2 regions of the Lachnoclostridium phytofermentans ISDg genome follow, and region 1 is predicted to be linked to the other one. Evidence: a T-box and tRNA genes for the amino acid it is inferred to sense, from the RefSeq annotation. Region 1 holds a T-box; the other holds one or more tRNA genes.
The links. The T-box of region 1 lies ahead of CPHY_RS10690 (glycine--tRNA ligase). A T-box ahead of a tRNA ligase gene usually reads a tRNA of that ligase, here a tRNA-Gly.
Positions count from the first base shown of each region.

Region 2: it encodes a tRNA-Gly, which carries the amino acid that the T-box ahead of CPHY_RS10690 (glycine--tRNA ligase) is inferred to sense. The anticodon was not compared.

Region 1 is NC_010001.1:2,549,707-2,553,119, forward strand. Features, by position in the region: partial or broken gene CPHY_RS22660 (MutS-related protein) at 1-1,062, shown strand, start outside; gene CPHY_RS10685 (PH domain-containing protein) at 1,111-1,536, shown strand; T-box leader at 1,707-1,991, shown strand; gene CPHY_RS10690 (glycine--tRNA ligase) at 2,102-3,413, shown strand, end outside.
Region 2 is NC_010001.1:469,709-473,121, reverse strand. Features, by position in the region: gene CPHY_RS02090 (DJ-1 family glyoxalase III) at 1-405, opposite strand, end outside; tRNA gene CPHY_RS02085 (tRNA-Pro) at 649-723, opposite strand; tRNA gene CPHY_RS02080 (tRNA-Leu) at 796-875, opposite strand; tRNA gene CPHY_RS02075 (tRNA-Lys) at 933-1,005, opposite strand; tRNA gene CPHY_RS02070 (tRNA-Gln) at 1,028-1,099, opposite strand; tRNA gene CPHY_RS02065 (tRNA-His) at 1,155-1,228, opposite strand; tRNA gene CPHY_RS02060 (tRNA-Arg) at 1,258-1,331, opposite strand; tRNA gene CPHY_RS02055 (tRNA-Gly) at 1,368-1,438, opposite strand; tRNA gene CPHY_RS02050 (tRNA-Pro) at 1,459-1,533, opposite strand; gene CPHY_RS02045 (metallophosphoesterase family protein) at 1,688-2,182, opposite strand; gene CPHY_RS02040 (XTP/dITP diphosphatase) at 2,199-2,780, opposite strand; gene CPHY_RS20495 (N-acetylmuramoyl-L-alanine amidase) at 3,079-3,413, opposite strand, start outside.

The DNA of each region.
Region 1 (3,413 bases):
AAAGATAGAGCAGCAATGGAAAGCGACTTACCACTCGTTCGAATCGTTGGTAATATGCTAATGGCTGCTAAAGAACTTAGTCAAATGACTGATACAAATTTATCCTGTTATTTTAATAAGATAAAAGTTAGTCAAAAGCTATGCAAGCAATTTAAGATTACGATTAGAGCCATTAGCTCTGGCGTAACATCTTTTGCCTCAGATATGGATATAGTTTCTGACTACTTAAGAATATTAACTCATATTGATATTTTTCTTTATAACAGCTACATAAAAAAGTTAAAAGCCTCTTACAAAGAATTAATTCTTATCTATCAAATCGTAGGTTTTTTAGATAGTATGGTAGCAATAGCAAAATATCGAAAAAATCAGTTGTATTTTTGTACCCCTAATTTTACTGATACCTTAAGTATTGTTACTACGGATATTTATCATCCTCTGATTAATACTGCTGTAGCTAATGATTTTACAGGAACAAGAAGCACTTTGTTCACAGGTACAAATGCTTCTGGAAAGTCAACATTTTTACGTACTTTAGGAATTAATGCTTTGTTAGCCCAGACGATTTATACGGTACACGCAACGCGTTTCGAAACTAATTTTTATCATATACATACATCGATTTCATTAAAAGATGATTTAGAACAACATGAGAGCTATTATATGGCAGAAATCAAAGCTTTGAAATGAATTTTTGATAGAGCTAAGGAAGGGAATAGAGTACTCTGTTTTATTGATGAAGTTTTAAAAGGAACGAATACATTAGAACGTATCGCAGCCTCAACCGAAGTTTTAAAAGAACTTTTACAGTATCATGTATTGTGTTTCGCTGCAACACATGACACTGAACTCACCAAATTATTAGGTGACTCCTATCAAAACATGCATTTTAAAGAGACAATTACAGATAATGAGCTCCATTTTGATTATAAAATCAAAGCTGGTGTATGTACCTCTGGAAATGCTATTAAGTTATTAGAAATCATGGGATTTTCAAAAGAACTAATTCAAAATTCAGTAGATAGAATACAGCTCTATAAAGGGACCGGCGGTTGGTATTAGAAGCAATATGTTATTATCATGAATCTTAAATAATATGGAGAATGAAATATGAATAAAAATAAAATTGGGTTAATTCGAGTAATAATTGCTATTGTTATCCTTGCTTTTGTACTCATTGCCTTCGTTATAATAGGGAAAAAGGGAATTAAGGCAGAACTATTAGAGGATAGTATTGTAGTAACCGCGTTTTTGTTTGATGAAAAAGTAAGTTATGATAATGTTGAAAGTGTTGAGCTCTGTGACAATATTGATTATGGACGTAGATCATTTGGTGTTGGAACGTTTCAAATTAAAAGTGGCAATTTCCATAATGATAGATTCGGTGATTATAAATTAGCCATAACTGAGGCATCCACTAACTGTATTGTTATTAAGATACTGGGTGGATCATACTTGGTATTTAACCAAAAAAGTAATCAAGATACCAATGATTTTTATACAAAGCTTATTCAAAAAGTTCCTGTGATAAAATAGGAAATTTACTCTGAAATATCATAGAAAAGAGTTATAATGAAAAAGCAGTCAAAAAGTAATAATAAAATATTAGTGTCTAAAAGTTATAGTAAAAATTAGTCTAAAAGTTATAGTAAAAATTAGTTGACAGCTATCAAAGTTAGTGCTAAACTTTCAGATAATTTCAAATCAAAACAGCGTTGATAAGGAATATTATATATTCACTTGATTTCAGAGAGAGAATGGTTGGTGCGAATTCTTAAGATGGTGATATAAAAGGCGCCTTTGAGCTATGGATTGAACAGGAAATTCCTTAGTAGATACCATCGGAATCCCACCGTTATCTTCGGGAACAGCATAAAGATGATACACTTTCTCGTGCTGATAAAGTGCAGATTAAGCAAGATAAACCAGTAACTGATTTACTTGTAAATATCTGAATTTAGGTGGTACCGCGGATTATATTCGCCCTAAGCTATGATAGCTTAGGGCTTTTTTTATTTCCTAAAAATTCGCTCGCGTTAACTAATTAAATATCTTCTAAGGCTATCTACATCACAAAATTTTATTTAAAAGGAGGTTTATTATGAGTAAGTTTTCAATGGAACAAATGGTTGCATACTGTAATCAGTACGGATTTATCTTTCAAGGTAGTGAGATTTACGGAGGTTTAGCAAATACTTGGGATTATGGTCCTTTAGGTACCAGACTTAAGAATAACATTAAAGACGCTTGGCGATATTACTTTATTCAGAATAGGGATAATAGCTATGAACTAGATTCTGATATTCTTATGAATCCTAGAGTTTGGGAAGCTAGTGGACATTTATCTAGTTTTACTGATCCTTTGCTTGATTGTAAACATTGCAAAACAAGACATCGAGCTGATAGTTTGATTCAAAACTATAAGAAAGACTTAAATGTTGATACTATGACACAATTAGAAATGTCAAACTATATTCAAGAGCAAAAAATTCCTTGCCCTGTCTGTGGGGCTAGTAACTATACTGATATCCGTCAGTTCAATCTGATGTTTGCAACCAAACGAGGTGTTACAGAAGATAGTTCCAGTACTATATATTTACGTCCAGAAAATGCACAGGGTGAATACGTTAACTATCTGAATGTAATGCGTAGTATGAGAGCAAAGCTTCCATTCAGCATAGGTCAGATTGGTAAAGCGTTTCGTAATGAGATTACACCGGGAAGCTTTACCTTTCGAACAATAGAATTTGAACAAATGGAATATCAGACTTTTTGTAAAAAAGGCTCCGATGATGAGCTTTATCAATATTTTAAAGATTACGGAATATCCTTCTTTGAATACTTAGGTATAGACAATAACCACCTTAGATTCCGTGACCATGAAAAGTTGGCCCATTACGCAAAAGCAGCGTGTGACATCGAATATTTATTCCCTTTTGGCTGGGGTGAAATCAATGGAACTCACAACCGCACGGATTTTGATTTAAAAAGACATCAAGAGTTTTCTAAAGTAAACTTAGAATATTTTGATGAAAACAGTAAGGAGAAAATTATACCCTATATCATTGAATCCACCTATGGACTCGATAGAATCATACTTGCGATTTTATTCGAATCCTTAGTAGAAGAGAAGATTAACGAGAATGACAGCAGATTAGTACTTAAGATTTCAAAAATTCTTTCACCAGTCAAAGTAAATGTGCTACCACTGATCAAGAATCGTCACGGTGAGAAAGCAACGGAGGTTTATCAGTTACTACGTAAACACATGATGGCTAGTTATGACGAATCAGGAACCATTGGAAAACGCTATCGTAGAGGTGATGCCATCGGAACACCATATGCAGTTACAATAGACGATGAGACATTAGAGAAGGGGCTTATCACTATTAGGGATAGAGATACCATGGAGC
Region 2 (3,413 bases), 2.1 Mb from region 1:
CGTTACAACAGCACCTGTAAGTTTATCCTCAAATCCCGGATAACAGATTGCACGTTTTCCTTTCAATAATCCATGCGTCCCTAATATCGATGGGGCTGCACAAATTGCCGCTAAGTAACGACCTTTTTTTTCGTAGTCTATAAGTAAATCCTTAAGTCCTTCATGGTCTAATAAATTTCTTGTGCCTAATCCACCGCCAGGCAGAACCAGCATATCAGCTTCTGATAAATCATCCTTAAATAATATATCGGCCATAACATCAATTCCATGAGCCCCATGAACAAGATTATTTTCAGTTATTGATACTGTAGTTACATCAACTCCTGCCCTACGTAGTAAATCTACTACAGTGAGAGCCTCTATTTCTTCAAATCCATCTGCTAAAAATACATATACTTTTGCCATAATAAAACCTCCTTAATTGGCATACTACTGTATTACAAAATAATTACCATCTTTTATTATATCAGATAATAACTGGAATTGATAGGATTCACTATCCAACAAGAGAAACTAAGATACTTATTCAAGATAAAAAATAGCTCTGCGCCTTGTATCAGACGAATTCCATTGAAACTTCACCCAATACTTAGCGCTGAGCAGAAAAAAAGAGGCTTTCGCCTCTTACCATTTACGATATTTAAGTAATCGGGGTGACAGGATTCGAACCTGCGACCTCTTGATCCCAAATCAAGCACTCTAGCCAAACTGAGCCACACCCCGAGGCAATATAAAAGACATGCCATCTTTTTTTGGAAAGTATGTATTTCTAGGAAATACACAAAGAAAAACTAATGCGGATGACAGGAATTGAACCTGCACGGTTGCCCGCTAGATCCTAAGTCTAGTGCGTCTGCCAGTTCCGCCACATCCGCATGTATTAGCAATTCTTATTGCTCTTTCCCACAGAGTTATTTTTTCTAGCTCTGTCATGAGACATCCGGGATTCGAACCCGGGACACCTTGATTAAAAGTCAAGTGCTCTACCGACTGAGCTAATATCCCATCTTTGCTAATCACTTAGCAGCTGGGCTAGCTGGATTTGAACCAGCGAATGCAGGAGTCAAAGTCCTGTGCCTTACCGCTTGGCGATAGCCCACTATTAAAATCTTTTATTATAAAAAGAATTAATATTTACAACTCATTGTTGCTAGGGTGGATAAAGGGATTCGAACCCTTGGCCTCCAGAGCCACAATCTGGCGCGCTAACCAACTGCGCTATACCCACCACAAATTTTTTCTTTTAGAAAGAAAAAATGTGCCAGAAGGGATTCGAACCCCCGACAACCGGCTTAGAAGGCCGATGCTCTATCCAACTGAGCTACTAGCACATTTAGCATATGTTTTCGATGTTATGCCAAACATCAAGCGGGTGATGGGAATCGAACCCACGTATCTAGCTTGGAAGGCTAGTGTTCTACCATTGAACTACACCCGCATGCGTGTTTTGCTATTCAATCGGGGTGACAGGATTCGAACCTGCGACCTCTTGATCCCAAATCAAGCACTCTAGCCAAACTGAGCCACACCCCGGTAAATAAAACCACACATCATATTCTGTTGCGCATCTTTAAGAAGTGTTCTCTGTCAGACGCAAGAGTTATTATATATGACAAAAAGGTGAATGTCAACACTTTTTTTATAAGATTTTTCATCCAGTTTATACCACTTGCTATTTCGTGATATCTTATAGGCTATCTTCAATGTAATTCAGTGTATAATGCGCTTCTCCTTTTGAATCAATCTCCATTAGGATAAACGTTGGTATTCGTCCAGCTTGTCTAGGCTGTGTAATACTACCAGGGTTAATGACAGCGAGGCTATCATCTTTCAAGTCAATCAATGGTTGATGAGTATGTCCAAACATTACAATATCTGCGCCATTTAATACAGCAGCTTCTTTTAGTTGCTCTGTCCCATAATTTACTCCATACCGATGTCCATGGGTTAACATTACATAGTATTTCCCGATTTCTAAAAATTTTTCACGTGGTATGTCGGTAAAATAATCATTATTTCCGGATACCATCTCAACTGGGCAGTCAGCTATCTCTTTGATATAGGATGCATCACCCTCATAGTCTCCAAGGTGAATTAGCATGTCAATAGGAGAAACTTTTTTTATAGCTCTCTCTAAATTAGTATATCTTCCATGGGAATCACTTACAATTAGTATATTCATGCGCGCTCTCCTAAACCTATAATTCTTCCTTCATTGCATTTAACGCTTTTGCCCTATGACTAATTGTATTCTTTTGCTCTGCAGTTAATTCTGCAGTAGTACAACCGTATTCTGGCACAACAAAAATTGGATCATAACCAAATCCATTTTCACCAGCTATCTCATATCCGATATTTCCTTCAATGGTTGCTCTTTTTACCTTAATTTCTCCGTTAGGCCAAGCACATGCAATGACACATACAAACCGGGCGGAACGTTTCTCTTCTGCTACGCCTTCAAGCAAAGATAAGATATGATTATTCTTAATATCGTAGGAGGTATCTTCTCCTAGATAACGTGCTGAATAAACACCAGGAGCTTTCTCAAGATAATCAACTTCTAATCCAGAATCGTCAGCTAAAACAATTTCTCCCGTCATTTCCATAATTGTCTTTGCTTTTATTATAGCATTTTCTTCAAATGTTGTTCCGGTTTCTTCAATTGAAATATCTATTCCAGCTTCTTTCATGGATACTACTTCATAATCCAAGTCTTTTAATATCATCCTTATTTCTCTCATTTTTCCTTCGTTGGATGTTGCAAAAATAATCTTTCTCATCGTTAGCTTCCTTACTTTTTAAATTCTATTCTAATATCTAACACCCATTAAATATCGCATCTGCACAAGATATAGCACAAGCATATATAAGGGAAAGTACGCTTCGCGAACTTTTCCTTGTCATAAAAAAGAAGCATGAACCAGTGTGAAGTTTTAGAATTTCTTAGGCGGTGTTTTTTAGCGCCTTAGAAATTCTCTTCACACTTGAAACCATGCCTGCTTAGTAGTAGGCCGGAAGTTTGTGCCGAGGACGACGCAGGCACAAACTTCTGTGTGAAAGAACTTTGTTCTTTCACACTTATCTCATTACTGTCTTTTGTCCCTTATCTTCCTGCTCTAATTCCTTATAAGCAGATAATATCGCATTGTATGCACCCTTCGCAACCTTTTGTTTTCCATCCTTACTAGCTAAGAAGTTAAGGTCTCCTTGATTTGACATAAATGCAGCTTCTACTAATGCAACTGGTACATTTGCTTCACCTACGATATACACATCTTTGCTACGTGGAACCAATCCTCTATCTTCTAAACCAATTTCATTCAAAACTTCCTCAAGGCAAAGAGTTGCAAAGCTCTTGGAATTCATCCTCGTCCAATCATTTTGTTTCTCATTATAAAGCACCTCTGTACCGT